4 regions of the Streptomyces sp. NPDC092952 genome follow, and region 4 is predicted to be linked to each of the others. Evidence: riboswitches for the same ligand, from Rfam matches in the RefSeq annotation. Region 4 holds a riboswitch; each other region holds the start of a gene.
The links. A riboswitch is a leader RNA that binds a small molecule or an ion and turns the genes downstream of it on or off. The one in region 4 is predicted to bind cyclic di-AMP.
Positions count from the first base shown of each region.

Region 1: it holds a riboswitch for cyclic di-AMP, as region 4 does, so the genes downstream of both, ACIQGQ_RS07730 (M23 family metallopeptidase) here and ACIQGQ_RS11410 (transglycosylase family protein) in region 4, are expected to answer to the same signal.
Region 2: it holds a riboswitch for cyclic di-AMP, as region 4 does, so the genes downstream of both, ACIQGQ_RS21980 (peptidoglycan DD-metalloendopeptidase family protein) here and ACIQGQ_RS11410 (transglycosylase family protein) in region 4, are expected to answer to the same signal.
Region 3: it holds a riboswitch for cyclic di-AMP, as region 4 does, so the genes downstream of both, ACIQGQ_RS26845 (C40 family peptidase) here and ACIQGQ_RS11410 (transglycosylase family protein) in region 4, are expected to answer to the same signal.

Region 1 covers NZ_JBIVPT010000003.1:15,965-23,371, forward strand. Annotated here, with positions in the region: gene trmB (tRNA (guanosine(46)-N7)-methyltransferase TrmB) at 1-729, shown strand, start outside; gene ACIQGQ_RS07720 (PrsW family glutamic-type intramembrane protease) at 872-2,449, shown strand; gene ACIQGQ_RS07725 (aldo/keto reductase) at 2,483-3,427, opposite strand; gene ACIQGQ_RS07730 (M23 family metallopeptidase) at 3,685-4,833, opposite strand; cyclic di-AMP (ydaO/yuaA leader) riboswitch at 4,845-4,997, opposite strand; gene ACIQGQ_RS07735 (PP2C family protein-serine/threonine phosphatase) at 5,329-6,489, opposite strand; tRNA gene ACIQGQ_RS07740 (tRNA-Met) at 6,667-6,740, opposite strand; gene ACIQGQ_RS07745 (SHOCT domain-containing protein) at 6,903-7,322, shown strand.
Region 2 covers NZ_JBIVPT010000009.1:14,726-22,132, forward strand. Annotated here, with positions in the region: gene ACIQGQ_RS21960 (STM4013/SEN3800 family hydrolase) at 1-694, shown strand, start outside; gene ACIQGQ_RS21965 (STM4012 family radical SAM protein) at 691-2,067, shown strand; gene ACIQGQ_RS21970 (STM4011 family radical SAM protein) at 2,076-2,951, shown strand; gene ACIQGQ_RS21975 (SGNH/GDSL hydrolase family protein) at 3,006-3,851, opposite strand; gene ACIQGQ_RS21980 (peptidoglycan DD-metalloendopeptidase family protein) at 4,016-4,927, opposite strand; cyclic di-AMP (ydaO/yuaA leader) riboswitch at 4,931-5,087, opposite strand; gene ACIQGQ_RS21985 (alpha-galactosidase) at 5,383-7,407, opposite strand, start outside.
Region 3 covers NZ_JBIVPT010000013.1:104,967-112,373, reverse strand. Annotated here, with positions in the region: gene ACIQGQ_RS26860 (adenosylmethionine--8-amino-7-oxononanoate transaminase) at 1-691, opposite strand, end outside; gene bioB (biotin synthase BioB) at 684-1,847, opposite strand; gene ACIQGQ_RS26850 (8-amino-7-oxononanoate synthase) at 1,989-3,131, shown strand; gene ACIQGQ_RS26845 (C40 family peptidase) at 3,325-3,798, opposite strand; cyclic di-AMP (ydaO/yuaA leader) riboswitch at 3,802-3,968, opposite strand; gene ACIQGQ_RS26840 (hypothetical protein) at 4,362-4,670, opposite strand; gene ACIQGQ_RS26835 (ATP-dependent Clp protease proteolytic subunit) at 4,678-5,316, opposite strand; gene ACIQGQ_RS26830 (oxidoreductase C-terminal domain-containing protein) at 5,595-6,182, opposite strand; gene ACIQGQ_RS26825 (FAD-dependent oxidoreductase) at 6,064-6,411, opposite strand; gene ACIQGQ_RS26820 (hypothetical protein) at 6,484-6,762, opposite strand; gene ACIQGQ_RS26815 (ferredoxin) at 6,759-6,953, opposite strand; gene ACIQGQ_RS26810 (cytochrome P450) at 6,989-7,407, opposite strand, start outside.
Region 4 covers NZ_JBIVPT010000004.1:86,404-93,810, reverse strand. Annotated here, with positions in the region: gene ACIQGQ_RS11440 (GtrA family protein) at 1-254, shown strand, start outside; gene ACIQGQ_RS11435 (hypothetical protein) at 378-815, shown strand; gene ACIQGQ_RS11430 (SurA N-terminal domain-containing protein) at 1,007-1,651, shown strand; gene ACIQGQ_RS11425 (nucleoside triphosphate pyrophosphohydrolase) at 1,695-2,702, shown strand; gene ACIQGQ_RS11420 (cytochrome P450) at 2,825-4,132, shown strand; gene ACIQGQ_RS11415 (transglycosylase family protein) at 4,238-5,200, shown strand; cyclic di-AMP (ydaO/yuaA leader) riboswitch at 5,513-5,686, shown strand; gene ACIQGQ_RS11410 (transglycosylase family protein) at 5,690-6,454, shown strand; gene eno (phosphopyruvate hydratase) at 6,786-7,407, shown strand, end outside.

The sequences.
Region 1 (7,407 bases), on a different contig from region 4:
CTGCGCCAGGAGTCGCGCTTCCCGGGCGGGCCCGCCATCGACCCGGCCGGTTCGCACCACGAGCGCCGCATCCGCAGCTTCCAGCCGCGCCGCAGCCGGGTCACGCCCGGCCAGCAGGACGCCCTGCTGCGGCTCTGGCCCCAGTGGGGCCTGGACATCGACGGGCAGCGCGTCCTCGACCTGCCCGGAATGTTCGACGGGCTCCCGGTCGTGCTGGAGATCGGCTTCGGCATGGGTGAGGCCACCGCGCAGATGGCCGCCGACGACCCGGGCACCGGCATCCTCGCCGTGGACGTGCACACCCCCGGCCAGGGCAACCTCCTCGGCCTCGCCGACCGGAACGGCCTGTCCAACATCCGGGTGGCCAACGGTGACGCGATCATCCTGCTCCGCGAGATGCTCGCGCCGGACTCGCTGGACGGCCTCCGGGTGTACTTCCCCGACCCGTGGCCCAAGAAGCGGCACCACAAGCGGCGGCTGATCCAGCCGGAGTTCCTCGACCTGGTGGCCGGGCGGCTGAAGCCGGGCGCGGTGCTCCACTGCGCGACCGACTGGGAGCCGTACGCCGAGCAGATGCTGGAGGTGCTGACCGCGCACCCCCGTTTCGAGAACACGGCGGCGGACGGCGGATACGCCCCCCGGCCCGCGTTCCGGCCGCTGACCCGGTTCGAGGGGCAGGGCCTCGACAAGGGCCACGTCGTGCACGACCTGCTGTTCGCCCGCGTCTGACACCCCCGTGGCCGGGTGCCGTCCGTCCCCTCCGGGCCGGGCGGTACCGGGCCCTCGGGCGGACGGTGTCCGGTCAGTGGGCGGACCGTGTCCGGTCGTCCCGTGGTCAGGTGTCAGTCCCGCTGGTTAGGGTCGTCGGGTGGTGTCCGACGAGTCCGCAGAACAGCGACAGTCCCCGCCCGCCGTCCCGCTCCCCGAGGAGCCGGCCGGCGGGATGCTGGCTGCCGTGCCGCAGCGCGCGCACGGGTGGTACCGGCCGCGCCGGGTCGGCCGGGTGTGGCGCAGCCGGGCCTTCCGCATCACGGTCGTGTGCACGGTCCTCGCGCTCTGTGCCCTGACGATCCTGGCCCTGGTCCGTGACCAGACGGGCACGCAGGGCTTTCTCGTCGGCCTCGGGCTCGCCGTGCTGCCCGTCCCGCTGCTGGCGGCCGCGTTCCGCTGGCTGGACCGGATCGAGCCGAGTCCCTGGCGGAATCTGCTGTTCGCCTTCGCCTGGGGAGCGTTCGCCGCCGCCCTGGTCGCGCTCCTGGCGAATTCGTTCGCGATCCGGTGGATAGCCACGACCACCACCGATCCGTCGAACGCCGACACCCTCGGGGCCACGGTGATAGCGCCGTTCGTCGAGGAGAGCGCCAAGGCCGCCGCGGTCCTGCTGATCTTCCTGTTCCGCAGACGGCAGTTCACCGGTGTCGTCGACGGCATCGCGATAGCCGGGCTCACCGCGAGCGGCTTCGCCTTCACCGAGAACATCCTGTACCTGGGCAACGCCTTCGGCGAGGACCAGGAGATCGGTCATGCGGGCGTCCCGGCGATGACGGCGGCGACGTTCTTCGTGCGGGCGGTGATGTCGCCGTTCGCGCACCCGCTCTTCACGTCACTGACCGGCATAGGTTTCGGGCTCGCCGCGGCGAGCCTGCGTCACCAGAAGCTCCGCCGTGTCCTGCTGCCGCTGCTCGGGCTCGTCCTCGCGATGGGCATGCACGCGCTGTGGAACGGTTCGGCGGTCCTGAGCCCGCTGGGTTTCTACGCGGTGTACGGGGTGTTCATGGTCCCGGTCTTCGGCCTGGTGACATGGCTGGCGATCTGGTCGCGCTACCGCAGGCTCCGTACGCTCTGCGCCGAGCTGCCCGCCTACGCGGCGGCCGGCTGGCTGACCCCGGTGGAGCCGCTCGCGCTCTCCTCGATGCGGGCCCGGGGCATCGCCCGCGACATGGCCCGCCATCAGTACACCGTCGCGGCCGCGGACAAGGCGGCGGCGAAGGCCCAGGGGAAGGCGGCCGCGGTCGCCGTCGTGGAGTACGAGTCCTTCGCGACCAGGCTGGCCGCGCTGCGGCTCGGGGCCCGCCGGGGCGAGGCGGGCCCGGACTTCGCCGAGCGCGAGCTGGAGCTGCTGCGCCTTCTGTGGGAGCGCCGGGAGGTGGCCGTTCCGGCGCTCACGTACGCGGCGCAGGTGACGGGGCGGCTGCGCCCCCACCGCATGCCGCCGTTCCCCTACGCCCAGCAGCAGCCGTTCCCGCCCCACGCGCAACAGCATCCGCTCCCGCCCCACGCACAGCCCCACACTCAGCAGAACCCGTACGCCCAGACCGGCCCGTATCCGCAGCCCGTCCGGCCCGGCAGCCCGTACACGTATCCGTACGCGCCGTACGCCCGGCCCGTCGCCTACCCGCAGCCGGCGCAGGCGCCCCACCCGGCGTACGGCCCGTACCCGCACCCGTAGCGACGGCCGGGGCGCGCGGCCCCGGCCGTCGGATCAGGCGGATGCCTCGGTGAGCTCGGCCAGCTCCTGCTCGGTCAGCACGAGGTCGGCGACGGCCACCAGCGCGGGCAGCTGCTCGACCGTACGGGCCGAGGCGATCGGCGCGGCCACGGTCGGCCGGGAGGCCAGCCAGGCCAGCGCGACGGTCGCGATCTGCGCGTCGTGCGCCTCGGCCACCTTGTCCAGCGCGGCCAGGACCTTCTGTCCCCGCTCCGAGTCGCGGTACTGCGCCACGCTCCCGGCCCGCGCGCTCTCCACCTCGGCACCCGGACGGTACTTGCCGGTCAGGAAGCCCGAGGCGAGAGCGAAGTACGGCACGGCGGCCAGCCCGGCGCGGGCGACCGTGTCCTGGAGCGCGCCCTCGTACGTGTCGCGGGAGACCAGGTTGTAGTGCGGCTGGAGGGCGACGTAGCGGGCCAGGCCCTCGCGCTCGGAGAAGTCCAGCGAGGCCTGGAGCCGCTCGGGGCTGATGTTGGAGGCGGCGATCTCCCGGACCTTGCCCTCCTTCACCAGCTGGTCCAGGGCGGTGATGATCTCCTCGACCGGCACGGACTCGTCGTCGAAGTGCGTGTAGTAGAGGTCGATGCGGTCGGTGCCGAGCCGGCGCAGCGACGCCTCGGCGGCGGCCTTGATGTTGGCCGGGGCGAGCCCCTTGTAGTCGGGGTGGGTGGAGACCTTGGTGGCGATGACGAGGTCGTCGCGGTCGGAGCGGGAGGCGAGCCACTTCCCGATGACCGTCTCCGACTCCCCGCCCTCGTTGCCCGGAACCCAGGCGGAGTAGCCGTCCGCGGTGTCGACGAAGTTGCCCCCGGCCGCGGTGTACGCGTCCAGCACGGCGAAGGACTGTGCCTCGTCGGCCGTCCAACCGAACACGTTGCCGCCGAGTGCGAGCGGGAAGACCTGGAGACCGGAGGAGCCCAGCGGGCGAAGAGAAGTCATGAGTGGATCAACGAACCCCGGCGGGCCCGCTATTCCGCCCGCACCGGACCGTCCACCCGAACGGACGCCCGTGGAAGACGCCCGTGGAAACGGACCAGCGGCGGGAAAGGGCCGACAGCGGAAAAGGGCTGGCAGCCAAAAGGACCGGCAGCCCTGACGTCGGGGGGAGAGCGTCGGGGCTGCCGGGGTTCATGGGCCGGACGGACCGGCCCCGGCACCGGGGGAACCGGCGCGGGGAGCGGTGTCCGAAGGACGGATCAGGGGTTGAGGCCCTTGCTGTGGAACCAGGCCATCGGGTCGACGCCCGAACCGTCGGGGGTGTGGACCTCCAGGTGGAGGTGGGGACCGGTCACGTTGCCGGTCGCGCCGACCCGGCCGATGGTCTCGCCGGTGGTGACCTTCTGGCCCACGCTGACGCCGATCGACGACTGGTGGCAGAACCAGATCTCCGTACCGTCGTCCAGCTCCAGCACGGTGCGGTAGCCGTACGAACCGGCCAGACCGGCCGACTTGATCGTGCCGCTGTGGACGGCCTTGATCGGGGTGCCGGTCGGGGCGGCGAAGTCGAGGCCGGTGTGGTGGCCGGAGGCCCACATCGACCCGGCCTGACCGTAGGTCGAGGTGATCGTGTACGAGAAGGTCGGGAGGGAGTAGCTGGCGGCGAGCTTGGCCAGCCGCAGCGCCTCCGCCTTCTTCTTGGCCTCTTCCTCCGCCTTCTTCTTCTCGGCGGCGACCTTGGCCTCGGCCGCGTCCTGCTGCTTCTTCGCCTCGGCGGCGGCCTTCTCGGCGGCGGCCTTCTCCTCGGCCGCCTTCGCCTCGGCGGCGGCAGCGTCCTGCTGCTGCTCGGCCTGCTGGAGAATGCGGGCGCGCAGCGCCTCACCGGCGTCCGTGGTGCCCTGCTCGGCCTCGGCAGTGGTGATGCCGGCGGTGGTGAGCGGGGCGGTCTCGCCCTGGTCCGCCCCGTCGGTCTGGGACCCGTCGGAGAACAGGGCGCCCACGCCGGGAAGGGACTTGGCGTCCGGAAGGTTGTTCGTGATCGCGTCCGGCACCGAGATGGAGACCGGGGGCTTGCCCTGCGCGGTGGCCATGCCGCCCGCGCCGACCGCCGCTATCACGCCGACACCCAGGACCGTGGAGCTGCGGGCGAGTCCCGTGCGCTGCTTGGCGACACGGTGCCGGCCGCGCACCGGGCGGACCGTCTCCTCCGTGGGGTTCCACTCGCTCCAGCCGCGCTCGGCCTCGCCGTCGCCGGCGTCGGAGCGGAAGTCGGTGGTGAACTCACCGGTGCGGTCGGCGTCGAGGCCGGTGCCGTAGCCGTAGTCGGCAACGCCGTAGCCGGTGCCGTAATCGCCGTGATCGCCCTGGAACCGGGAAGGGGCTTCTGGGGCAGGCTTGTTGGACGCCACGGGGGCGCACTCCTTTCCTTCCTTCTCGCCTACCGGGTTAGCTGACGGGTTCGGAGCAGGAAGGTCTCCTACGGGCACCTCCGTCTCTCACGAGACACAGGTGTCCGATTCACCCCATGGTGGTGGTTCCCCGGTTCCCTTGCGGGATTCGGCGCTCGCGCACGGCGCCGCCATTGATGACGGCTGGGACGACCGCGCTGCGTTATCGAACGTTAATAGACACCGGGGCCCCATTCCAAGCTGTTCCCACTGATCGTTCACGTCTTTGGCCTGGACTTTACGGGACATAGCCATACCAACAGGCCTACTTGACCATCACTCAGCGGCCGACTCGTTTCTGACGTTATGTCAAATGTTATGCGGAGCGGCGTCCTTCGATTACGCACGGTGGCATCCCCTTGCGGCAGTTCGGCCCGGTCCCGCGCGCCCCCGTTCAGTCCCGCCCCGCGCCCGTGCAGCCCCGCCCCCAGCCGTCCAGTCCCGCTCCCGGCCCGTTCACCCCTGCTCCGCCCCCACGATCGGCACGGTCCGGCGCCGGTCCGGCTGCCCCTGCGCGGGACGCACCACCGCGAGCAGCGCCATGTCGTCGGTCGTCTCGCCACCGGTGTGCAGGCGTACGTCGTCGGTCAGCGCGGAGAGCAGCTTCTCCGGCCCCGGAAAGATCCGCCCGCGCAGCCGGGCCGCCGGGTCGTAGAAGACCCCCTCGGCGTTCCGCGCCTCGGAGAGGCCGTCCGTGTAGAGGAGCAGCGTCGTCCCGTCCGGCAGCTCCCACTCGTCCGTCCGCTCCGACCACACCCCCAGCCCCATGCCGAGCGGCAGCGCGGGCACCGAGGGGCGCAGCACCTCCAGCGCCCCGTCCGGGTGGAGCAGGATCGGCTCGGGGTGGCCCCGGTTGACGACCCGCACCCGGGACAGCCCGGCCGGGATCTCGGCCAGTACGGCGGTGATGAAGCCTTCGAGCACGTCGAGCCCGCCTCGCCGCGCCTCCTCCCGGGACAGCGCCCGCTCCAGCCGGCCCGCCACGTCCGCCAGCGAGGACTCCTGCTCGGCCGCCTCGCGGAACGCCCCGATGACCACCGCGACCGTCTCCACGGCTCCGAGCCCCTTGCCCCGCACGTCCCCGACCACCATCCGCACCCCGTGCGGGGTGTCCGCCACGGCGAACAGGTCGCCGCCGACGTACTCGTCCGCCTGCGCCGCCTCGTACCGTGCCGCGACCTGAAGTCCTCCGATCCGGGCGGCCGGTTGGGGCACCACCGCGCGCATGGCCGTCTCCGCGATGAACCGGGCGGAGGCCAGCTGCTCGTTGCTCCGCCGCACCACTCCGTTGATCACGACCGCGAGGATCGAGACGGTGGCCAGGGTGAGCAGCTCGATCAGCGGCACGACCTCCGGCAACGTGCTGCTGTAGAGGCGCAGCAGGATGACCGCCAGCATCGAGGCGGCGCCGGTCCGGATCGTGCTGGCGAGCGAGAAGAACGGGGCGGCGATCAGCGGCGCGGCCACGAAGAGCGGAATGGCGGTGAAGGTCTGCGGGGTGAGGCTGTCGAAGAGCAGTCCGCCGAGGATCATCAGCGCGGGCAGCGTACGGACGAAGCTCCGGCCGCGGGTGTCACCCCCGGCGTGCCGACCGCGCCTCTTCTCCCACTTCCACACCTGTGGTCTCCTGCCCGGTACGCACGCGGCCGCGGACAGCGCCGCGCCCCGCCCCCAGCCTCACCGGAGCGGGAACGGGCGGCGACTCCGCGTCGGCCGAAGGAGGTACCCGCTCATGCCCGGGAGAAAACAAATCGGGCCCGGCACGCTGTCTGCGTACCGGGCCCGATTCTTCAGTAGCGGGGACAGGATTTGAACCTGCGACCTCTGGGTTATGAGCCCAGCGAGCTACCGAGCTGCTCCACCCCGCGTCGGTGAACCCAACTCTACGCCATCCCCGACGTCCTCTTGACCACCCCGGTCCACCGACCGGCCATCGGCAGACAACAGGCGAGCCCATATATGCGGTGATATGACTGATTTACCCCTGTCCATCACCGTGCGGAACACGCGCGTCGACCGAGGAGAGATCCGTGGACGACTACCCCATGCTCAACCTCTTCTGGACCATGCTGGTGTTCTTCCTCTGGATCATGTGGCTGTTCCTGCTGTTCAAGATCATCACGGACATCTTCCGCAGCCACGAACTCGGCGGCTGGGCCAAGGCCGGCTGGCTGATCCTCGTCCTGATCCTGCCGTTCCTCGGCGTACTGCTGTACTTGATCTTCCGGGGTCCGGCCATGGCCGAGCACGACATCAAGGACGCGCAGGACCGCGAGCGCGCCTTCAGGTCGTACGTCCGCGACGCCGCCAACTCCCCCGACGCGGGCACGGGCGGGCCCGGCACCCGGAGCAGCCACGCCGACGACCTGGCGAAGCTCTCCGACCTCAAGGACCGGGGCGCGCTCACGGACGAGGAGTACCAGCGCGCGAAGGCGAAGCTCCTGGCCTGAGCGCTCACGGCGCCCCCTGCGGGCATCGGAGCAGGATCTTCTACGGCGAGTGGACGGCCGGCCACGGGCCTTCGGGAAGCTCTGG
Region 2 (7,407 bases), on a different contig from region 4:
GGGTGCCTGGGAGGAGCGGCACGCGCCGGGAAGCTTCACGTACGCCTCCCACCAGGCGATGTTCGCCGGTTTCCTGCCGACGCCGACGGGTCAGGGGCCGCATCCCCGGCTCTTCGCGGCGCGGTTCGCGGGCAGCGAGTCGACCGCCACGGACACCTTCGTGTTCGACACGCCGGACCTGGTCTCCGGTCTGGCGGGCGTCGGCTACCGCACGGTGTGCATCGGGGGTGTCGGCTTCTTCAACAAGCAGGCGGCGCTCGGTTCCGTGCTGCCCGGGATGTTCCAGGAGAGCCACTGGGAGCCGGAGTTCGGTGTGGCCTCGCCCACCTCGTTCGAGGCGCAGGTGGCCCGCGCCGAGCAGGTCGTCGCCCGGCTCCCCGCGGAGCAGCGGCTGTTCCTCTTCGTCAATGTGTCCGCGCTGCACCAGCCCAACTGGTTCCACCGGCCGGGGGCCACCCGCGAGGCGGGCGACTCCCGCGCCACGCACGCCGCCGCCCTGGAGTACGTCGACGCCCACATCGGCCGGCTCTTCGCGGCCGCCAGCAGCCGCCGCCGCTGCTTCGCCATCGTCTGCTCGGACCACGGCACGGCGTACGGGGACGACGGCTACACCGGTCACCGCCTCGGCCACCCGTCCGTGTGGACCGTTCCGTACGCACACTTCTTCCTGGAACCGGGGGCCTCCGCACGATGAGCCGCACCACATCGGCATCGGCCACGCCGGCCGCGTCCGCCGTCCGTCCGTACCAGAGCTATGTCTACGCCTACCCGCACAAGACCGCCTACCGGCCGCTGGCCGGTCGGCCGGGGCTGCGCGAGCTGTGGGCCGGTGAGCGCAAGGACGCGCTCTCGCTCTATCTCCACATACCGTTCTGCGAGGTCCGCTGCGGCTTCTGCAACCTCTTCACCCGGATCGGCGCGCCCGACGAGCTGACGACCCGCTACCTCGACGCGCTGGAGCGGCAGGCCCTCGCGGTCCGGGACGCGCTGGGCGACGAGGAGCCCGTGCGGTTCGCCGCCGCCGCCTTCGGCGGTGGTACGCCCACGTTCCTGACGGCGGCCGAGCTGGAGCGGCTCTGCGACATCGCGGAGAAGCGGATGGGCGCCGATCTGCGGTCCGTTCCGCTGTCGGTCGAGACCTCGCCGTCGACCGCGACGGCCGACCGGCTGGCCGTCCTCGCCGACCGCGGCACGACCCGGATCAGCATCGGGGTGCAGAGCTTCGTCGAGGCGGAGGCACGGGCGGCGGTGCGCCCGCAGCGTCGGGCCGAGGTGGAGTCGGCGCTGGGCCGGATACGCGAGAGCGCCATCCCGGTCCTCAACATCGACCTGATCTACGGCATCGACGGCCAGACCGAGGAGAGCTGGCGCGCCTCGCTGGACGCGGCGCTGGCCTGGCGGCCGGAGGAGCTGTACCTCTACCCGCTGTACGTGCGCCCGCTGACCGGTCTGGGACGGCTCGGCACCGACGAGGGGGCGGCGGACGCGGCCTGGGACGAGCAGCGGCTGCGGCTGTACCGGGCGGGCCGCGACCACCTCCTGGCGCACGGCTACGAGCAGGTCTCGATGCGGATGTTCCGCCGCGCCGACGCCCCGCGTGCGGAGGGCCCGGACGACTACGCCTGCCAGACCGACGGCATGATCGGCCTGGGCTGCGGCGCCCGCTCGTACACCTCGCGGCTGCACTACTCCTTCGACTACGCGGTGGAGATGCGGGAGGTGCGGGCGATCATCGACGGCTACACCGCCACCGAGGACTTCTCCCGCGCCGAGGTCGGGCGGTACGTGGACGGGGACGAGGCGCGCCGCCGCCATCTCCTGCAGTCCGTGCTCCAGGCCGACGGGCTGGTCCTGGCCGAGTACGCGGAGCGGTTCGGCACCTCGCCCGGCGCGGACTTCCCCGGGGAGCTCGCCGTGTTCGAGGCGCGCGGCTGGCTGGACGCCCCGGCCGGGGCGTCGGGGCTGCTGCGCCTGTCCCCCGAGGGCCTGGCCCACTCCGACGCCCTGGGCCCGGAGCTCTTCTCGCCCGCCGTGCGCGCCGCGATGGCCGCGTACGAGCTGAAGTGAGCGCGTCGATGGAGCTGACGATCCTGTACCGGGGCCCGCTGGCCTCCTGCGACTACGACTGCCCGTACTGCCCGTTCGCCAAGCGGCGCGACAGCCGGGAGCAGCTGCGGGCCGACCGGGCGGCGCTGGAGCGGTTCACGGCGTGGGTGGCGGAGCAGACCGGCGACCGGATCTCGGTGCTGTTCACCCCGTGGGGCGAGGGCCTGGTCCGCTCCTGGTACCGCCGGGCGCTGGTGGAGCTGGCGGGGCTGCCGCACGTGGCCCGGGTGGCGATCCAGACCAATCTGAGCAGCCGTACGGGCTGGCTGGCCGAAGCGGGAGCTGCGGGGCGGGAGAAGATCGCCCTGTGGTGCACGTACCACCCGGGGCAGACGCCGTACGAGCGGTTCCTCGCCAAGTGCGGGGAGCTCGGCGCGCTCGGGATCCGGCACAGCGTCGGGATCGTCGGGCTGGACGCCCATCTGGAGGAGGCGCGGAGGCTGCGGGCCGCGCTGCCCGAGGAGGTCTATCTCTGGGTGAACGCGGCGGAGGGCCACCGCTACACCGACGCGGAGGCGGACCGCTGGACGGCGATCGATCCGCTCTTCCCGTACAGCCGGGATCCGCACCGTTCGGCCGGGCTGCCGTGCCGGACCGGTGAGTCGGTGATCTCGGTGGACGGGGAGGGCACCGTGCGGCGCTGCCACTTCGTCCCGGCGCCGCTCGGCAATCTCTACGACGGGAGCTACCGGCGGGCGCTGCGGCCGCGCGCCTGCCCGCTGGCGGTCTGCGACTGCCACATCGGCTATGTGCACCTGGAGACGCTGCCGCTGTACGACGTCTTCGCGGGCGGTGTGCTGGAGCGGATACCCGCCTCACCGCTACTGCCCGGCGGGCGCGGCTGAGCTTCGGCCACGTCCGCCGGGCGGCGGCGGTGCGTCGGGAACGGATCCGCGGGGCTACAGCGGCAGCAGGTCGGGGCGCTTGGCCTCGACGTGGTCGCCGGAGGACTCGCCGCGCAGCCGCCGCCCGATCCAGGGCACCAGGTGCTCGCGCGCCCAGTGGATGTCGTCGCGCCGGACCTCCAGGGTGCCTCGCTGGGCCTGCGGGGGCCATTCCTGGTCGGGGTCGGCCGGTATGTCGATGCCGAGGACCTGGGCGGCGCGCAGCGCGACCCTGGTGTGCCCCTCGGGCGACAGGTGGAGCCGGTCGTCGTCCCAGGCGCGCCGGTCCTGGACGGACCGCAGCGACCACAGGTCCAGGACCGGGCAGTCGTAGCGGTCGGCGATGGCCCGCACATGGGCGGTGTACGTCGCGACCTTGCCGCGCAGATGGCGCAGGACGGGAATGCCCCGGGTGTCGAAGCCGGTGGTGACCATGACCGTGCCGACCGCGCCGGTGAGCTCGGCGACGGCGCGCTCGAAGCGTTCGGCCACGTCGTCGGGGTCGGTTCCTGGCCGGATGATGTCGTTGCCCCCCGCGCAGAAGCTCACCAGGTCGGGGGCGAGCTCCTTGGCACGCGGCACCTGCTCCTCGACGATCTGGTCGAGGAGGCGTCCGCGTACGGCGAGATTGGCGTATCGGAATTCCGGGTGTGCGGGTCCTTCGGCGTCGTGTGCCGTATCGGGGTCCGGGAGTTGGTCCGCGAGAAGTACCGCGAACCGGTCCGCCCAGCCGACGAATGTTCCGTCCGGGCCGGGGTCACCGACTCCCTCGGTGAAGCTGTCGCCGATCGCCGCGTACGACCCGATGACGCCCTGTCGGTTGTTGACGCCACGCTGCATTTTTCTCGAATCGTCTGCCACAAGCGCTTATCCTGCACCGTCGAATGTGACCTACGCGACCGTAATAAAGGGTTGACGGGTGGTGACATAGACCACCCGGTCAGTTTTTGGCAAAGGGGGAATAGGCGGAAGGGGCGGTGCGCCACCGCGCACCGCCCCTTCCTTCGTCCTGCTCCGGGTCACGCTCAGACGGAGATGCCGTGCGAGGCCAGGTAGGCGATCGGGTCGATGTCCGAACCGTACTCGGGGCCGGTGCGGACCTCGAAGTGGAGGTGCGGGCCGGTGACGTTGCCGGTGGCGCCCGAGAGGCCGACCTGCTGGCCGGCGCTCACGGACTGGCCCGCCGAGACGGAGAGGGAGGACAGGTGGCCGTACTGCGAGTAGTGGCCGTCGGCGTGCTTGACGACGACCTGGTTGCCGTAGGCGCCGCCCCAGCCGGCGGTGACGACGGTGCCGGAGGTGATGGCCTTGACGCCGGTGCCGGTGGAGACGGGGAAGTCGATGCCGGTGTGGCTGCCGCTGGACCAGTTGGAGCCGGAGGCCCGGTAGTTGGTGGTGTGGTTGCCGGGGACCGGGTGGACGTAGCCGGAGCCGGTGTCCTCGGTGGCCGGGGCGGGGGCCGGGGCCTCCTCCGCAGCCGGGTCCGCCTGGTCCGCCGGGGCGGGCTGCTCGGCGGCCGGGGCGGCCTTCGACGGTGCGGCCGTACCGGCTGCGGCACCGGTGGGCGCGGCCGTACCGGCGGCGGCGCCGAGGGTCAGCTTCATGCCGGGGAGGATCAGGCTGGGGTTTCCGCCGACGACCTCGCGGTTGTCCTGGTACAGCTTCTGCCAGCCGCCCGCGACGTGGTGCTCGGCCGCGATCTTCGACAGGTAGTCGCCGGGGACGACGGAGTACGTGGCGGGTCCGGCCTGCGGGGCGGCCTTCGGCGCGGTGTGCGCGACGGGGGCCTGCTCCGGCGTGGTGGCCTGGTCGGCGGCGTGGGCGCCGGTGGCACCGAGCAGCGGCAGTGCGATGACGGCGCCACCGGTGCTGACCGCGGCGAAGCCTCGGGCGATGGGGCCGACCTTGGGACGGCGGTGCTTACCCGTGATGGGCATGGCGTCTTTCCTCTCCGGCGCCTGCGAGGTGAGCTGTCGGGTTCGGGCTGGAGATGCCCGGCCGCACGGTGTGCGGCTTCACCCCTAGCCGTCCGGATCTCTCCGGCCGGCGGCCTACCTGGTTCCCCCGCTCCTGCCACGCGATAAGTGGATGTGAATTCCGGTCGGCGGCAGGATTGGGCGGGCCGTCCGGAATGCGGTGACCGTAAGCGAGCCGGGACGGCGAGAACAAGCACCTGGTTCCCCGCCGGTATTCCGCTTCGGGAATTCGGAACGGAATTCCGGTCACCCTCCGTGGATTACGGATCTTGTTATTCCGCGCGGCGAAAGGAATTCCCGTCCCGTCCGCCGCCACACACCGTCACGAATATGATCCCGCTCACGGGCCGCCGACCATCTCCCTTATAAGCGGGAGATGTTCGTAAAAAGCGCGCATTACGGACATGCCCGGCTGCTCAGTCCTGTCGCAGGCGCAGCACCCGCGCGTCGAGATCGCCCCGGAGTCCGGTGTCCAGTCCCTGGTGGAACAGGACCGCACCGTGGTGGACCGCCCCCGTGTCCCGGCAGGTGTACGTGGCAGCGGGGTCGAGCCCGCGCAGCCGCAGGGCCGGCGGGCGCTCCCCGTACCGCTGCGCCTCCAGCCACATCAGGACCACGGTCTCCTCGCCGTGCACGTACTGGACGGCGCCGAGTCCGCCGCGCGGTTCGCGCAGCCGGTACAGCGCGCCCTGCTGCACCACGGGGCGGATCTCCTTGTAGAGATCCACCCAGCCACGCGCCTCGGCCAGCTCCTCCTCGCTCCACTCGGCGAGGTTCCCGCCGATGCCGAGCACTCCGGCCATCGCGCTCACGAACCGGAAACGCAGCGAACTGACCCTGCCGTTGAGCTGGCGGTTCGGGCTGTCGGTGACCCAGGCGGCCATCACCCGGGCCGGGTGGAGGTGACTGAACCCCTCCTGGATGGCGAGCCGGTCGAGCGGATCGGTGTTGTCGGAGGTCCACACCTGGTCGGTACGGGAGAGGATGCCCAGGTCGATCCGGCCGCCGCCGCCCGAGCAGGACTCGAAGGCGACGTGCGGGTGCGCGGCCCTGAGCCGGTCGATCAGCGCGTACAGGGCGTCCACATGGGCGGTCCAGATCCGCTGCGGGTACTCCTCGCCGGGCCAGCCGGGGTCGGTGAAACAGCGGTTGAAGTCCCATTTCACGTAGTCGACGGGGGTACCGGAGAGCAGTGCGTCCAGCTGCTCCCAGAGGTACTCCCGGACATCGGGCCTGGCCAGATTGAGCACCAGCTGGTTGCGGTACTCGGTGCGGGTCCGGCCGGGGACGTGCTGGACCCAGTCGGGGTGCGCCCGGTAGAGGTCGCTGTCGGGGTTGACCATCTCCGGTTCGACCCAGATGCCGAACCGCATGCCGAGTGCGTGCACCTCGTCGGCGAGCGGCTTCAGCCCGCCGGGGAACCGGTCCGGGTTCGGGGTCCAGTCGCCGAGTCCGGCCCGGTCGCTGGTCCGCCGCCCGAACCAGGCGTCGTCCACCACGAACAGCTCCACCCCCATGTCCGCGGCACGCCGGGCCAGGGTCCGCTGCTGGTCCAGCGAGATGTCGAAGCCGGTCGCCTCCCAGGAGTTGTAGAGCACCGGCCGAAGGGTCCCGGCGTCCGGGATCACATGGGCCAGCTGCCAGGCGTGCCAGGCGCGGCTGGCCCCGCCGAAGCCCCGGTCGCTCCAGAGCCCGGCGAAGACGGGCGTGGTGTACGACTCCCCCGGGGCGAGCCTGAGCAGCCCGGACTCGTCGTGCCCGGCGCCGCCGGTGATCTGGACGAGCCCGTCGGGCAGCCGCTGCACGCAGATCCGCCAGGAGCCGGACCAGCCGAGCGCGCAGCCGTAGACCTCGCCGCTCTCCTCGGTCGCCGCGCCGTCGGCGTCCAGCGCGGCCCACGGCAGGTACTGGTGGCCGGTGTGGCCGCGCCTGCTGGAGATGACGCTCTCGCCGTGGAGCAGTTCCGCGCGCTCGATCCGGGTCTCGGCCGACCAGCGGCCGTGCAGCCGGCCGATCCGCCAGCCGTCCCGGGCCGGCAGCGACCAGGCGGCCGCGTCGGCGCGCAGCAGTTCCAGCGGCGGGCCGTCCGGACCGGTGTGGGCGACGGTGGCCCAGCGCTCCACGACGTCGGAGTCGTCCCGCATCCGGTAGTGCAGGGTGAGGCCGAGCCGGTGCACGGCGTCGGTGAAGCCGATCCGCAGTTCGTCGCCGTCGGTCCCGGCACCCCGGAAGGTCCACTCGGTGCCGCGGACGAGCGGGGTGCGGACCGAGAGCGCGGGGCGGACGAACCGGGGGCCGCCCTCGACCGGGTACTCCTCGTGGCCGTCGAGGGGGGATTCGAAGCTCCGGTGGGGGAGGTCGGGTGCGGCCGCCAGGGCCTCGGCGGCGGCGAGTCCGATCCTCGGGCCCCAGTGCAGATGGAGCAGCTCGTCCCGTTCGGT
Region 3 (7,407 bases), on a different contig from region 4:
GCATTCCGCCCGCGCCCTGCACCACCGGCTCCACGATCACCGCCGCCAACTCCTCGGCATGCCCGGCGATCAGTTCCCGCAGCTGCCGTACGTAGGCGGCGTCCGGCTCCGCGTCGAAGCCGGCCGGCGGCTCGTCGGCGAAGACCTGACGGGGCAGGACACCCGACCACAGCTCGTGCATCCCGCCTTCGGGGTCGCACACCGACATCGGCTGCCAGGTGTCCCCGTGATAGCCGCCGCGCCAGGTCAGCAGCCGTTGCTTGGCGGGCCGCCCGGCCGAACGCCAGTACTGCAGACACATCTTGACCGCGACCTCGACCGCGACCGACCCCGAGTCGGAGAGGAAGACGTGCCGCAGCGGCTCCGGGGTGATCCCGACCAGCCGGGAGGCCAGCCGCACGGCGGGCTCATGGGTGAGCCCGCCGAACATCACATGGCTCATCCGGCCCAACTGCCCGCGGGCCGCCTCGTTGAGGACCGGATGGTTGTAGCCGTGCACCGCGGACCACCAGGAGGACATGCCGTCCACCAACTCGGCCTGTCCGTGGGAAGGTTCGGCCAGTCTGAGCCGTACCCCGGACGCGGACGCCACGACCAGCGGATCCTGACGCCCCGGCATCGGGCCGTACGGATGCCAGACATGGGCCCGGTCCAGGGACCTCAGCTCGGCCGTGGAGAGCGGCTCAGGCATTGGGGGCGAGATCCGTCCCCGCGCCGCGGCGGCGGACCGCCACCAGGTCGGTGCGCGCGGCCGGCGCCTCGGCGGGAGCGGCCGGATCCGCCTCGGGCGTCCCCTCGCAGGGCGTGCATCCGCCGTCGTGCGAGCCGCATCCGCCCTGCTCAGACCGGTGCGCGGGCAGCGTCGTCGTGCCCGCGCCCTCCACCTCGAAACCGGCGTCCGCGATCATGTCCAGATCCGTCTGGCCCGCCTGGCCCTCGCTGGTCAGGTAGTCGCCCAGGAAGATCGAGTTCACCAGGTGCAGGGCCAGCGGCTGCATCGAGCGCAGATGCACCTCGCGCCCGCCGGAGAGCCGTACCTCCACGTCCGGGCAGACGAACCGGACCATGGCCAGGATGCGCAGGCAGTGCTGCGGGGTGAGGTTCCACTCCTTGGCCAGCGGAGTTCCCTCGAACGGGATCAGGAAGTTCACCGGCACCGAGTCCGGGTCCAGTTCGCGTAGCGAGAAGACGACGTCCACCAGGTCGGCGTCGCTCTCGCCCATGCCCGCGATCAGTCCCGAACACGCCGAGAGCCCGGCGGACTGGGCCTGACGCACCGTCGCCACCCGGTCCGCGTAGGTGTGGGTGGTGGTGATGTCCCCGTACGTCGCCTCGGACGTGTTGAGGTTGTGGTTGTACGCGTCGGCGCCGGCCGACCGCAGCCGATCGGCCTGGCCGTCGGAGAGCAGACCGAGGCAGGCGCACACCTCGACGCCCTCGTTCTGCTCCTTGATCGCCTCGATGGTCTCCGACACCCGGTCGACGTCGCGGTCCGTGGGGCCGCGGCCGCTCGCCACCAGACACACCCGCTTGGCCCCGCCCGCCACTCCGGCCGCGGCGACCTTCGACGCCTCGTCCGGCTTCAGCCAGGTGTACTTGAGGATCCCGGCCTTGGAGCCGAGCCGCTGCGAGCAGTACGAGCAGTCCTCGGGGCACAGCCCCGACTTGAGGTTGACCAGGTAGTTGAGTTTCACGCGCCGCCCGAACCACTGACGGCGCACCTTCCCGGCCGCGGCCACCACTTCGAGCAGATCGTCGTCCGGGGTCGCCAGTACGGCGAGGGCTTCTTCACGGGTCGGCAGCTCGCGCCGCAGGCCCTTGTCCACCAGTGTGGTCAGGAGGTCCATGGCGAAGATCCTGTCCTACCGGCGTCCCGCAGCCAAGGAGGAACCGGACAACAGTGCCTGTCGAGGGTGTGTGTATTGCCACACCATGACCGGCGGTTTCCACGGTTAGGGTCTGTGAGCTGCCTACAAAAGGGACCGCTCATGCCCTTCGACCCGTTCGGCTGGATCGACGCCGAGGCACGCCGTCGTGCCGATGCCGGACTCGTCCGTGTCCTCCGCCCCCGGCCCGCCGACTCCGGGCTCCTGGACCTCGCGAGCAACGACTACCTGGGGCTGGCCAGACACCCCGACGTCACTGCGGCCGCGGCCGCCGCCGCACACGAATGGGGCGCGGGAGCGACCGGTTCACGGCTGGTCACCGGCTCCACCGCGCTCCACGCCGAACTCGAACGGGAGCTGGCCGAGTTCTGCGGCTTCGAGGCGGCCCTGGTGCTGTCGTCCGGCTACGCGGCCAACCTCGCCGCCGTCACGGCGCTCACCGGACACGGCTCGCTGATCGTCTCCGACGCGGGCAACCACGCCTCGATCGTGGACGGCTGCCGGCTCTCCCGCGCCCGGACCGCCGTCGTCCCGCACGCCGACCCCGAGGCCGTACGCAAGGCCCTGCGGACACGGGACGGGCGGGCGCTCGCCGTCACGGACTCGGTCTTCTCGGTCGACGGCGACGCGGCCCCGCTGTCCGAACTGGCCGAGGTCTGCCGTGCGGAGGACGCCGCGCTGCTCGTCGACGACGCACACGGCCTGGGCGTGCTCGGGCCGGGCGGCCGGGGTGCGCCGGCCGCCGCCTCGCTCGCGGGCACCGCCGGGACCGTCGCCACCCTGACCCTCTCCAAGTCCCTGGGCAGCCAGGGCGGAGCCGTCCTCGGACCGGCCCGCGTCATCGAACACCTCGTCAACACGGGCCGGACGTTCATCTTCGACACCGGTCTCGCCCCGGCCGCGGCGGGCGCCGCCCTGGCGAGCCTGCGGTTGCTGCGCCGCGACCCGGAACGGGCCGGCCGGGCCCGCGCCGTGGCCGCCACGCTCCACGAACGGCTGACCGGGGCCGGGCTGACCGCCGCACGCCCCGACGCGGCCGTGGTGTCGGTGCGCGCCCCCTCCGCGGACGCGGCGGTGCGCTGGGCGGCCGACTGCCGCGCCGCCGGGGTCGCCGTCGGCTGCTTCCGGCCCCCGTCGGTGCCGGACGGGGTGTCCCGGCTCCGGCTGACCGCGCGCGCCGACCTGACCGAGGAGGAGATCACCACCGCCGTGTCGACCGTCCTGCGCACCGCGCCCGCGGGCTGACCGCACCCGCCCCCGTACGTGTCCGGCGGCCGCTCCGCGACGGCGGGCCGCACGGCCCGGTGAGGACCGCGCGGCCTCCCTCCCTCTCCTCCGCCGGCCGGACGGGCCGGTGTCGATCAGGGAGGGGGCCGCGTCGGACGGTCTGGCGCCGAACGTGATGCACGGCCGCGGCCGCGGGGCGGGCCGGCCGGGCTCAGCCGACCCGGCCGTAGTAGACGCTCCTGCTCCAGATCTTCTCCAGCCTCACCACGGCACCGGCCTTCGGGGAGTGCCAGATCCGGTTCTCCCCGGCGTAGATCCCGACGTGGTAGACGCTGCGGCCGGAGTGGAAGAAGACCAGGTCGCCGCGGCGCCGGTCCGAGGCCGGGACGTGCTTGGCCCGGTTGTACTGCTGCTGGGCCGTGCGGGGGAGCTTCCTGCCCGCCTTCTTGAACGCGTAGAGCGTCAGGCCCGAGCAGTCGAAGCGGTGGGGGCCCGCGGCGCCCCAGCGGTACGGTGAGCCCTTCTTCGACGCCGCGATGTCGAGCGCCTTCATCGAGACGGTCGCGGCCTGGGCCTCCGTCTGGGCGCCCGGCGCGAGCATGGTGCCGCCGACGGCGGCGAGAGTGAGGACCGAGGCCGTTCCGGCCCGGGCGAGCAAGGACGGGACATGAACCTGCGCAGACATGCGCAACCCTTCGTCAGCCGCCTGTGAAGGATGACCTGTCGGGTTCGGGCCTGCGAAGTCGCCCGGCCGCGTGGTGCGGCTTCACCCCGAGGGTCGTCCGGTGTGCCCGGGCCGACCCGTTGTGCTCGGGTCCTCCACTCCTGCCGATCCACTTTCGTCGACCAGACATCCGGACGGCGGCAGGACTCGGCGTCCACCCGGACCGCCCCGCCGCGGTGGCGGGGGCTTGTCGTCCCAGGGATCTTGACCCACGGGCCGGGGGATTTCCGAGCTGAAAAACTGATATGTGAGGCTCCTCACGGCTGATCCATTCGGGTGGACATGAACCCTTCCGGACTGTTGCCGGATGACCGGGCCGGCGCGGTACCAGCGGCGGAAGCGCTGATTCCAGCTGTGGTCCGCGCGAAACGCGCAAGTCGAGCGGTCTCTTGCGCAGGGGGCTTCCTACGCCGAACGGGCGAGGAAATCCGATCACCGTGTCGGGTGTGTCGCCCGCCTGGACGGGGCGCGGGCCGTGGGCGGTGCGGCGGGCCGCGCCGCCCACGGCGGAGCGTACGCTCCGGTCAACTGGTGGGAGCCGGTGGCACGGTGACGCGCCCGGCGCGGCGCTCGCCGTCCAGGACGCGCAGCGCCCGGGCGAGCGTCGTGGTGTGGATGTGTGCCTCCCCGCGCTCGTGCATCAGTGTCAGGGCGTCCCGCAGTGCGACCGCGTGCGAGGCCAGTGCCTGTGCGGCGCGCAGTGCGCCGTAGGTGTCGTTGCCCCGGGCCGGGTTGATCCGGCCGATCTGGTCGACGACGTCGAGGTAGCGGTCGATGAACTCCCCCTCGGCCCGGGTCAGTGCGGGAAGCGGCTGGGGCTCCGGCGGTCGCATCGGGTGGTCACCGCGCGCCGTGCGGTGCACGGACGGCGTTCCGGTTCTCCAGGACGTGGTCCACCAGGCCGTACGCCCGGGCCCCGGCCGCGTCGAGGATCAGATCGCGCTCGATGTCCTCGGCGATGCGCCCGGCGTCCTGCCCGGTGTGCCGGGCCAGCAGTTCGACGAGGAGCGCGTGGAGCCGTTCCATCTCCCGCGCCTCGATGGCCAGGTCGGACGGCTGGCCCCGCATCGGCTCGGGAAGTTCGGGCTGGCGCACGAGCACCCGGGCGCCGGGCAGCGCGTGCCGGTGGCCGGGCGTCCCGGCGGCGAGCAGTACGGAGGCGCAGGGGCCGGCCTGGCCGAGGCAGAAGGTCTCCACCTCGCAGTTCACGTACCGCATCGTGTCGTAGATCGCGGACATGGCCTCGAACGAGCCGCCGGGGGAGTTGATGTAGAGCGAGAGGGGCTGGTCGGGGGCCGCGTGCTCCAGATACATGAACTGCGCGATCAGGTCCGAGGCGGCGGCGTCGTCGACCGGGGTGCCGAGGAAGACGATCCGCTCGGCGAGCAGTTTGGAGTACGGATCGAAGGTGCGGACGCCGTCGGCCGTGCGCTCGGTGAACTCGGGCAGTACATGGCGGGCTGCGGGGCGGAACGGCATGGCGACGCCTCTCTTCCGGAACGGTACGGGCCAAGCCCTGGGCGGGCTTCCGTAGAAAATGTACAGGACGTACAGAAAGAGGGAAGTGTTTCGGGCCATCGACCTGGCCCGTCGGCCGGTTCCACGAGGCGGCCGAGGCATGCGGGAACGCCGTGAACCCGCCGAATGGGCAGGCGCGGAGGGGCGATCCGGCCGTTGCGTGGGCTTCCGGACCTGGCCGGAAATCCCGGACGAGGGGCGTTGACCGGCCGGGACTGCTGGTCAACACCCCTGGTGCCTCAAGGGGTGTGCGGTCGGGCTGCCGGGGCTGTCGCTATGGCCGCCCGCCAGTCGCTTCCGGCGGCGATGACCGTGCACCAGAGGCGCAGTGCCGTGGGCGGCATGCCGAAGGACAGGGCGCCGGTGAGCCGGTGGCCGGTGCGACGGGCGACGAGGAGCCGCCCTTGGGCCGGGTCGCCCTCGACGACGCGTGCTTCGTGGTGGCCGGGGAGCCGGCCGTACGCCTGGATCCTGACCCCGCGCTGGTCGGACCAGAAGTACGGGGCGGGCGGATTGGGGGTGGAGCAGGTTGCGGGCGGCGGCCATGCCCTGCTCGGCGGCGTTGGTCCGGTGCTCGCCGCGCATGTCGGCGCCGAACAGGGGGTTGTGCCGGCGGGCCACGTCCCCGGCGGCCCGGATGCCGGGGACGGCGGCGAGGTGCTGGTCGCAGACCACCCCGTCGGCCAGGCGCAGGCCGCTGCCGTCGAGCTAGCCGGTGTCGGGTGCGGAGCCGATGGCGACGAGCACGTCGTCGGCCGGGACCAGGGCCCCGTCGCACAGCCGGGCGGCGGTGAGCCGGCCGCCCGGGGCCACGATTCCGGCGACACCGGTGCCGGAACGCAGATCCACCCCGTGCGCGCGGTGCACGTGGGCGAGGTGTTCACCGGCCCGGTGCCCGAGGACGTGGGCGAGCGGAACGGGCGCCGCCTCGACGAGGGTGACGGCGGCCCCCGGATCGCGGGCCGAGGACGCCACTTCGGAGCCCAGGAACCCGGCGCCGACGACCAGCCGGCGGCCCGCGCCGAGGCGCTCGCGCAGGGCGACGGCGTCGTCCAGGGTGCGCAGTGCATGGACGCCCGGTACGGGCGGCCGGGAGGACGGCGCGGGGCCGGACGCCGGTGGCGGCGATCAGGCCGTCGTGGCCGCAGGTGGTTCCGTCGTCCGGTGCCACCGTGCGGGTTCCGGGGGCCTCCAGGCCGGCGACGGGCGCAGGGCCGTCCGTTCGGCGGACCAGGTACGCGAGAGGATCTGACTGGACGGCGGCGGTCGGTCGCAGGGGAGGTGGTGCTCCCGGCCGACCGGGGCGAGCGCCCCGTCGAAGCCTTCCCGGCGCGGGGCCTCGGCGGCCGACAGACCGGCCGCCGAGGCGCCGACGAAGACGATCCGGCGCGGAGGGCCGACGGTCACGCCCGGACCAGGCGGATCGCCGCCGCCGGGCAGATGGCGGCCGACTCCCTGACGTCGTCGTGGTGGGCGGGGTCGGGGGTGTCGGTGAGCAGTTCGACGATGCCGTCGTCGTCCTGGTCGAAGACATCGGGGGCCAGCAGGACGCACTGACCGGAGGCGACACACTTGGGCCGGTCCACTTCCACACGCATCGGCTTCTCGTTTCCGTTCGGGGGAGAGTGACGGTTCACCAGGTGACGGGCAGCGCGTAGACGCCGTAGACGATGCCGTCGTGCTTGAAGTCCAGCCGGTCGATGCCGGTGGCCGCCCGGAGCGTGGGAATGCGCCGGTAGAGCGTGCTGTACACGCACTGCAACTCGACGCGGGCCAGCGGCTGCCCCAGGCACTGGTGCACGCCGAACCCGAAGGCGACGTGGCGGCGGGCGTCGCGGGTGATGTCGAGACGGTCCGGGTCGGGGAAGGCGTCGGGGTCGCGGTTGGCGATGTCGTTGGCGAAGACGATGCCCTCGCCGGCGCGGATGGTGAGGCCGTCCACCTCGATGTCCGCCAGCGCCACCCTGCGGCGGCCGGAGTGGGTGATGTTCAGGTAGCGCAGCAGCTCCTCGACCGCCGCGGAGACCACCGCGGGGTCCTCCGACTCGCGCA
Region 4 (7,407 bases):
TCCTGAACTGCCGGTTCACCTACCGGACCCGCCCCACCTGGCGGAAGTTCCTGCTCTTCCCGCTGACCAACGCCGCCAACTTCGCCATCACCACCGGTGGCGTCTACCTGCTGGTCGACGTCGCCGGCCTCGGCAGCCGGTACGCGCCGCTGATCGCCGCCGCGGCGGCCGTCCCGATCACCTTCCTCGTCTCCCGGACGATCATGCTGCGCCCCGACGCGCCACCGGCGGTGGAGCGCGAGCACGTCGGCTGAGACGGACGGCGGGAGCCGGGATCTGATGTGGCAAAGTGTCGCGATGCATTGACACGTCGTGCCGCATTTCGGTCGGTCCGGCCGGTCCGGCCGATCCGGCCGATCCGATCAAAAGGTGTTGTGGTGAACAAGAGAAGAAGCCGGGCGCTGGTGGCTGCCGTCACGCCGATGCTGGCCCCCGGTGAGCAGGTGATGTCGACCTCGCTGGTGAACCTGAGCGAGGTCTCGGTCAAGAAGAACATCGCGATGGGGATCGCCGCGGCGGTGCTCAGCGGGGGAACCATGGTGGCCGCGGCGACCCCGCAGCCCATCTACCTCGCGACCACGGGGGAGCGGCTGTTCCTCTTCGTCGCCAACCCGACCTTCGCGAAGCCGGACCGGCACCTGGCCACGTACCTCCTCGCGGACCTCAAGCGGACCGAGGTCGAGCGCGGACTGCTGAAGCACTCGTTCGTCATGATCGACGAGTCCGCGCAGAGCGCCCTGCGCATCTTCTTCCAGCGGTTCGGCCCCGGCGGCCTGGACGTGGTGGCCGGGCAGATCCCGCAGGCCGCGGCGTAGGAACCGTACGGCCCGGATCGGCGGCCGCCGCCGCCCCGCGGCACGCGGCCGATCCGCGTCGCCGGCGCCCCACATCCCCAACTCCTTCCGAATCGTTGGTCGAATCAGTGGCCCCAGCCACGTCCACTGCCTAACATCGATCACCGCAAGGTCTTGTGCACTGATGCACAAAGTCTCCCCGGGAGGTTCCTTTGCACCGCCGCCGTCGCACCGCGCTCACCGTCTCCGCCGCCCTGCTCGTCGGCGTCCCCACCCTCGCCGCCTGCGGCAGCGAGACCCACCCGGGGGCCGCGGCCGTCGTCGGCGGGGAACGGATCGAGGTCTCCGCGCTCCAGGGCCAGGTGGCCGCCGTGCGCGCGGCGCAGAACGAGACGAAGGACGCCGCCCAGCTCGTCGACAAGTCCGGTCAGCTCGGCCGGGCCAAGCTGCACAGCATGATCTTCGACCGGGTCCTCGACCGGGCCGCCGCGGACGCGGGCGTGACCGTCGACCGTGTCGAGATCCAGCAGATGCGCAAGGCCGCCGAGGCCCAGACCGGCGGGGCGACGGGGCTGCGCACGGTGATGCTCCAGCAGAGCTGGGTCGCCCCCGGGCAGATCGACGCCGTGCTGCGCGAGCAGGTCCAGCTGACGAAGCTGGCCGCCACCCTCGGCGTCGACCTCCAGCAGCCCGCCGGCCAGCAGGCCGTGGGCGAGGCGCTCGGCAAGGCGTCGAAGGCGCTCCGGGTCGACGTCAACCCGCGCTACGGAACCTGGGACAGCAAGCAGGCCCAGCTCGCCACCTACAAGGCCCCCTGGATCACCCAGGTCACCAAGCCGGCCGGAGCCGGGGCCTGACCTGCGGCGGAACGGGCGGCGGCGACAGAGGTAGATTCGAACGGTGAACGCTGAAGACCCCGGCCGCATCGTCCTGCTCACCGCCAGCCACCGCGTCGCCCCCGGACTGCTGTCCTGGCCCGCCTGGCAGGCCCTGCACGGCGCCGACCGGGTCCTCTGCGCCGACCCCGACCACCCGCAGCTTCCGTACCTGCGCGAGGCGGGCGTCACCGTGGAGCACGCCGCGCCCACCGCGCCGGAGCTCGTCGACGCCTGCGCGGGCGGCCGGAGCATCGTCGTCCTCGCGGGCGGCGAGGGCGATCCCGCGCTCACCGACGGGCTGGCCCGGCTCGCCGGATCGGGGCGGACGCGGATGCCGGACCTGGAGCTGCTGCCCGGCTCGTACGACCTTCCCGGCGCCCGGCTCCTCGACCTGGTCCAGATCATGGACCGGATCAGGGTCGCGTGCCCGTGGACCTCGCGGAAGACCCATGAGGGCCTCGCCAAGTACGCGATCGAGGAGGCGTACGAGCTGGTCGAGGCGATCGAGGACGGCGACCGGGACGAGCTCCGCGAGGAGCTGGGCGACGTCCTCCTCCAGGTCGTCTTCCACGCCAGGATCGCCGAGGAGGGCCGCCCCGGGGACGGCGCGGAACCGTTCTCCGTCGACGACGTGGCCGCCGGGCTCATCGAGAAACTGATCCACCGCCACCCGCACGTCTTCGGCGACGAGACCGCCGAGACCCCCGAGGACGTCCACGCCCACTGGCTGCGCACCAAGGCGGAGGAGAAGCGGCGCGACTCGGTCACCGACGGCGTCCCGGTCGGCCAGCCCGGCCTGGCGCTCGCGGCCAAGCTGGCGAGCCGGGTCCGCACCGCCGGTCTCGACGTGCCGCTCCCCGCCGGCGAGGGCATCGGCTACGAGCTCCTCGCCCTCGCCGTCCGGGCCGAACGGGACGGCGTCGACCCCGAGGCCGCCCTCCGCGCCGCGGGCCGCGCCTACCGGGACGCCATCAGGGCGGCGGAGGGCCACGGCGAGGGCCGAGAGGCAGCGGATAACGTCGAAGGGTGAACCACAGCCCCGCCGACGACCACCCCGCCACGCCCTCCACGGACCACCCGGCCGCCACGGACCGCCCCGCCGGGCCCGCCGCCTGCCCGGCCGCCGGCCCGGTCGTCCCGTCGGACCCGACCGTGGACCACCCGTCCGCCGCCGGGCCCGCCACGTGCCCGGCGGCGGACGGGGCGCCCGCACTCTTCACCTGGGAGTTCGCCACCGACCCGTACCCGGCGTACGCCTGGCTGCGCGAGCACAGCCCCGTCCACCGCACCGAGCTGCCCAGCGGCGTCGAGGCCTGGCTGGTGACCCGGTACGAGGACGCCCGGCAGGCCCTCGCCGACTCCCGGCTCTCCAAGAACCCGGCCCACCACGCCGGACCCGCGCACGCCAAGGGGAAGACCGGCATCCCGGGCGAGCGCAAGGCGGAGCTGATGACGCATCTGCTGAACATCGACCCGCCCGACCACACCCGGCTGCGCCGCCTCGTCTCCAAGGCGTTCACCCCGCGCCGGGTCGCCGGGTTCGCCCCGCGCGTGCAGGAACTGACGGACCGGCTCATCGACCGCTTCGCCGAGAGCGGCGAGGCCGACCTCATCCACGACCTGGCCTTCCCGCTCCCCATCTACGCCATCTGCGACCTGCTCGGCGTGCCGCCCGAGGACCAGGACGACTTCCGGGACTGGGCGGGCATGATGATCCGCCACGGCGGCGGCCCGCGCGGCGGCGTCGCCCGGTCGGTGAAGAAGATGCGCGGCTACCTCGCCGAACTCATCCACCGCAAGAGGGAGGAGCCCGGCGACGACCTGATCTCGGGGCTGATCCGGGCCAGCGACCACGGCGAGCACCTCACCGAGAACGAAGCCGCCGCCATGGCCTTCATCCTGCTCTTCGCCGGCTTCGAGACCACGGTCAACCTGATCGGAAACGGGGTGTATGCCCTGCTTCGCAACCCCGGGGAACGCGAACGGCTGCAACGCTCCCTCGACGCGGGGGAGGAGGAGCTGCTGGAGACCGGCATCGAGGAGCTGCTCCGCTACGACGGCCCGGTGGAGCTGGCCACCTGGCGGTTCGCCACCGAACCGCTGACGCTCGGCGGACAGTCCATCGAGGCCGGGGACCCGGTGCTCGTGGTTCTCGCGGCCGCCGACCGCGACCCGGACCGCTTCCCGGACCCCGACACCCTCGATCTCGCCCGACGTGACAATCAGCACCTCGGATACGGGCACGGCATCCACTACTGCCTCGGCGCGCCGCTCGCCCGGCTGGAGGGACGGACCGCGCTCGCCACCCTGCTGAACCGTCTCCCGGACCTGCGACTCGCGGTGGAACCGACCGATTTGCGGTGGCGTGGCGGGCTCATCATGCGCGGACTCCGCACGCTCCCGGTGCAGTTCACGCCGGAGTGCGCCGCACCAGAAACTGATGCCTCGTCAACTCTGTGACTTTCACGTGATCCGCGCTGCATCGACTTGTGACGCGCGTTCGAGTGCGGCTAGGTTCACCGTTCGACCCACGAGTCAGACGTCAGTCACACGGAAGGCAATTCCATGGGATCCGCGAACGGCAGGCACCGTCGCCCCCGGCAGGCACCGGCCATCGTCGTCGCAGCGGGCGTGACCGGATCGGCCATCGCCATTCCGCTGCTCGGCGCGTCGGGCGCGTCCGCGGCCGAGGCCACGACCTGGGACCGGGTGGCCGAGTGCGAGAGCGGCGGCGCCTGGAGCGCCGACTTCGGCAACGGCTCCTACGGCGGCCTCCAGATCTCGCCGGAGGTCTGGAAGGCGTACGGCGGCGAGACCTACGCGGACCGCGCCGACCTCGCCAGCCGGGCGCAGCAGATCGCGGTGGCCGAGAAGGTCCTGGCGGACAAGGGGCCGCAGGCGTGGCCCAGCTGTGCGGTCATCTCCGGCCTGGCGACGGACGGCTCGCTGCCCGGCGTCGACCCCGGCACGACCCCCTCCGGGGATGAGCAGGACGACACGTCGGACGTGGTCACGCCGCCCCACAGCGCCTGGGAGGGTGCGGACGCGGTGGACGGCTCGGACGGCTCGTCCGGCAACTCCGGCAAGCACAAGGGCGGGTCGAACGGGAACGGGAAGGGCTCGAAGGCGCCGTCCGCGGAGACCTCGCCCTCGGCCACCCCGTCCGATTCCACCGGCGCGCCGTCGAAGGCCGGCCAGGACGACTCCGCCTCGCCCGAGTCCTCCAGCGGCACGAACGGCCGCCACCGCGGCGCCCCGGCCGCCGACGAGAGCCGTGGCGCGGACGGCGGCCACCGCGAGTCCGGCCGGCACGCCTCGCGCGGCGGCGACGCGCGCGACACGGCCGGGCAGGCCGCCGACGGCACGTACGCCGTCCGGTCCGGGGACAACCTCTGGACGATTGCTGATGCACAGAAGGTCCCCGGCGGCTGGCCCGCGCTCTACGAGGCGAACAAGGACGTCATCGGCTCCGACCCGGACCTCATCCTCCCCGGTCAGAGCCTCGATCTCGGCGTGAAGGCCGAGTAGGGGCGAGCGGTCGGCGGTCCGGAAACCGCCTAAAAACGCCTCGGAAACCGGGGTAGTTCAGGGACCTATGTCCACTTATGCGTAAGTGAGACATGGGTCTCTTTGCGTCTTCCGGCGTGTCGCGATTCGGAGGGCCTTCCACCCCGCCCCGACCTGCGGAAACAGTAATTCTTCAGATGCAAGTACGGGCTGATTGTCTGATGTGTCCATCTTTGAATGTAGGGCTTGCGTATGTTTACGGTCGGAATCGCTCGCACCGCGGGCCCCGTCGACCGTCACGCCGAATCCTGCCGTCGGTCGAAGGGAAAACAGACGCGTACAGCGCCGTAGGCAGGAGCGGGGGACCCAGGTAAGCCGCCGGGTCCGGACGTCGGGACGACGTATCGGATCAGGCTTGGGGTGAAGTCGCGTGCTAGGACGTGCGACCGGGCAACTCACTCGGCCCGAACCCGACAGCTCACCTCGTAGGCGTCGGTGAGGAGAAGTTCCATGCTGCTTTCCAGCAAGGGCAAGCACCGCCGCCCGTCCAAGGCCGTCCGCCTCGTCACGCTCGCCGGTGTCGCGGGTGCCGCCGTCGCCGTGCCGCTGATGGGCGCCACCAACGCCTCCGCCGCCTCCGTCGCCACCTGGGACGCCGTCGCCCAGTGCGAGTCCGGCGGCAACTGGTCCATCAACACCGGCAACGGCTACTACGGCGGCCTGCAGTTCTCGCAGTCGAGCTGGGCCGCCGCCGGCGGTACCCAGTACGCCCCGCGCGCCGACCTGGCCACCAAGGCCCAGCAGATCGCCACCGCCGAGCGCCTCCTCGCCCTCCAGGGCCCGGGTGCCTGGGCCTGCGCCGGTGCCGGCGGCCTGACCAACGACGGTGTCGACCCGGGCGTCGACACCGGTTCGTCCTCGAACTCCTCCGCCAACTCGACCGCCGGCTCCGGCGCCTCCGAGCAGCAGAGCGCCGCCCCGAAGAAGCAGGCGCAGCCGAAGCCGGCCGAGCGCACCGAGGCCCCCGCCGCCTCCCGTTCGGACCGTGGCCAGGCCCCGAGCGCCGAGTCGAAGAAGACCGTCACCACCCCGACCGGCGAGAAGGTCAAGAAGGGCGACGGCGAGTACAAGGTCGTCGAGGGCGACTCGCTGAGCAGGATCGCCGCCGAGCACGGCGTCAAGGGCGGCTGGCAGCGGCTGTTCGAGCTGAACAAGGACATCGTCGAGGACGCCGACCTGATCTACCCGGGTCAGCAGCTGCACCTGACGAAGTAACACGGGACCCCGCGGCGCGGGCTCTCCCCTCCAGGCCGCCCCGGTCCGGCGCGCATCCCCCCGTGCGCACCGGACCGGGGCGATGCCGTCCCCCGGCCGTTGCGCCGGCTTCCCCGCTCCCTCCGCTCGGGGGAGCGGGGGTGCGTTCAACTGTTGTAGTTACCGACCGGTAAATTTTGGGCGGTATGACCGGCAATGAGGTCTCTCGGGTCGTTTTTCGTCCCAGGGGTCGGGCGGTCGTGGGGGCGGGCGGGCCGGGCCGGTTAGGCTCTTGTCGCAAGGCCAAAGCGACCCTGCACCAACAGCGTCATATCCCAGAAGGAGATGCCACGTGCCGTCCATCGACGTCGTCGTAGCCCGGGAAATCCTCGACTCCCGCGGAAACCCCACGGTCGAGGTCGAGGTCGGCCTCGACGACGGCAGCACGGGCCGTGCTGCCGTTCCGTCCGGCGCCTCCACCGGTCAGTTCGAGGCCATCGAGCTCCGTGACGGCGACCCCAACCGCTACCAGGGCAAGGGCGTCGAGAAGGCCGTCCTCGCCGTGATCGAGCAGATCGGCCCGGAGCTCGTCGGCTACGACGCCACCGAGCAGCGGCTGATCGACCAGGCGATGTTCGACCTGGACGCCACCGAGAACAAGGGCTCGCTCGGCGCCAACGCCATCCTCGGCGTCTCGCTGGCCGTCGCCCACGCCGCCTCCGAGGCCTCGGACCTGCCGCTCTTCCGCTACCTGGGCGGCCCGAACGCGCACCTGCTGCCCGTTCCGATGATGAACATCCTGAACGGCGGCTCGCACGCCGACTCCAACGTGGACATCCAGGAGTTCATGATCGCCCCGATCGGCGCGGAGTCCTTCTCCGAGGCCCTGCGCTGGGGCGCCGAGGTCTACCACACGCTGAAGAAGGTCCTGAAGACCAAGGGCCTGTCCACCGGCCTCGGCGACGAGGGCGGCT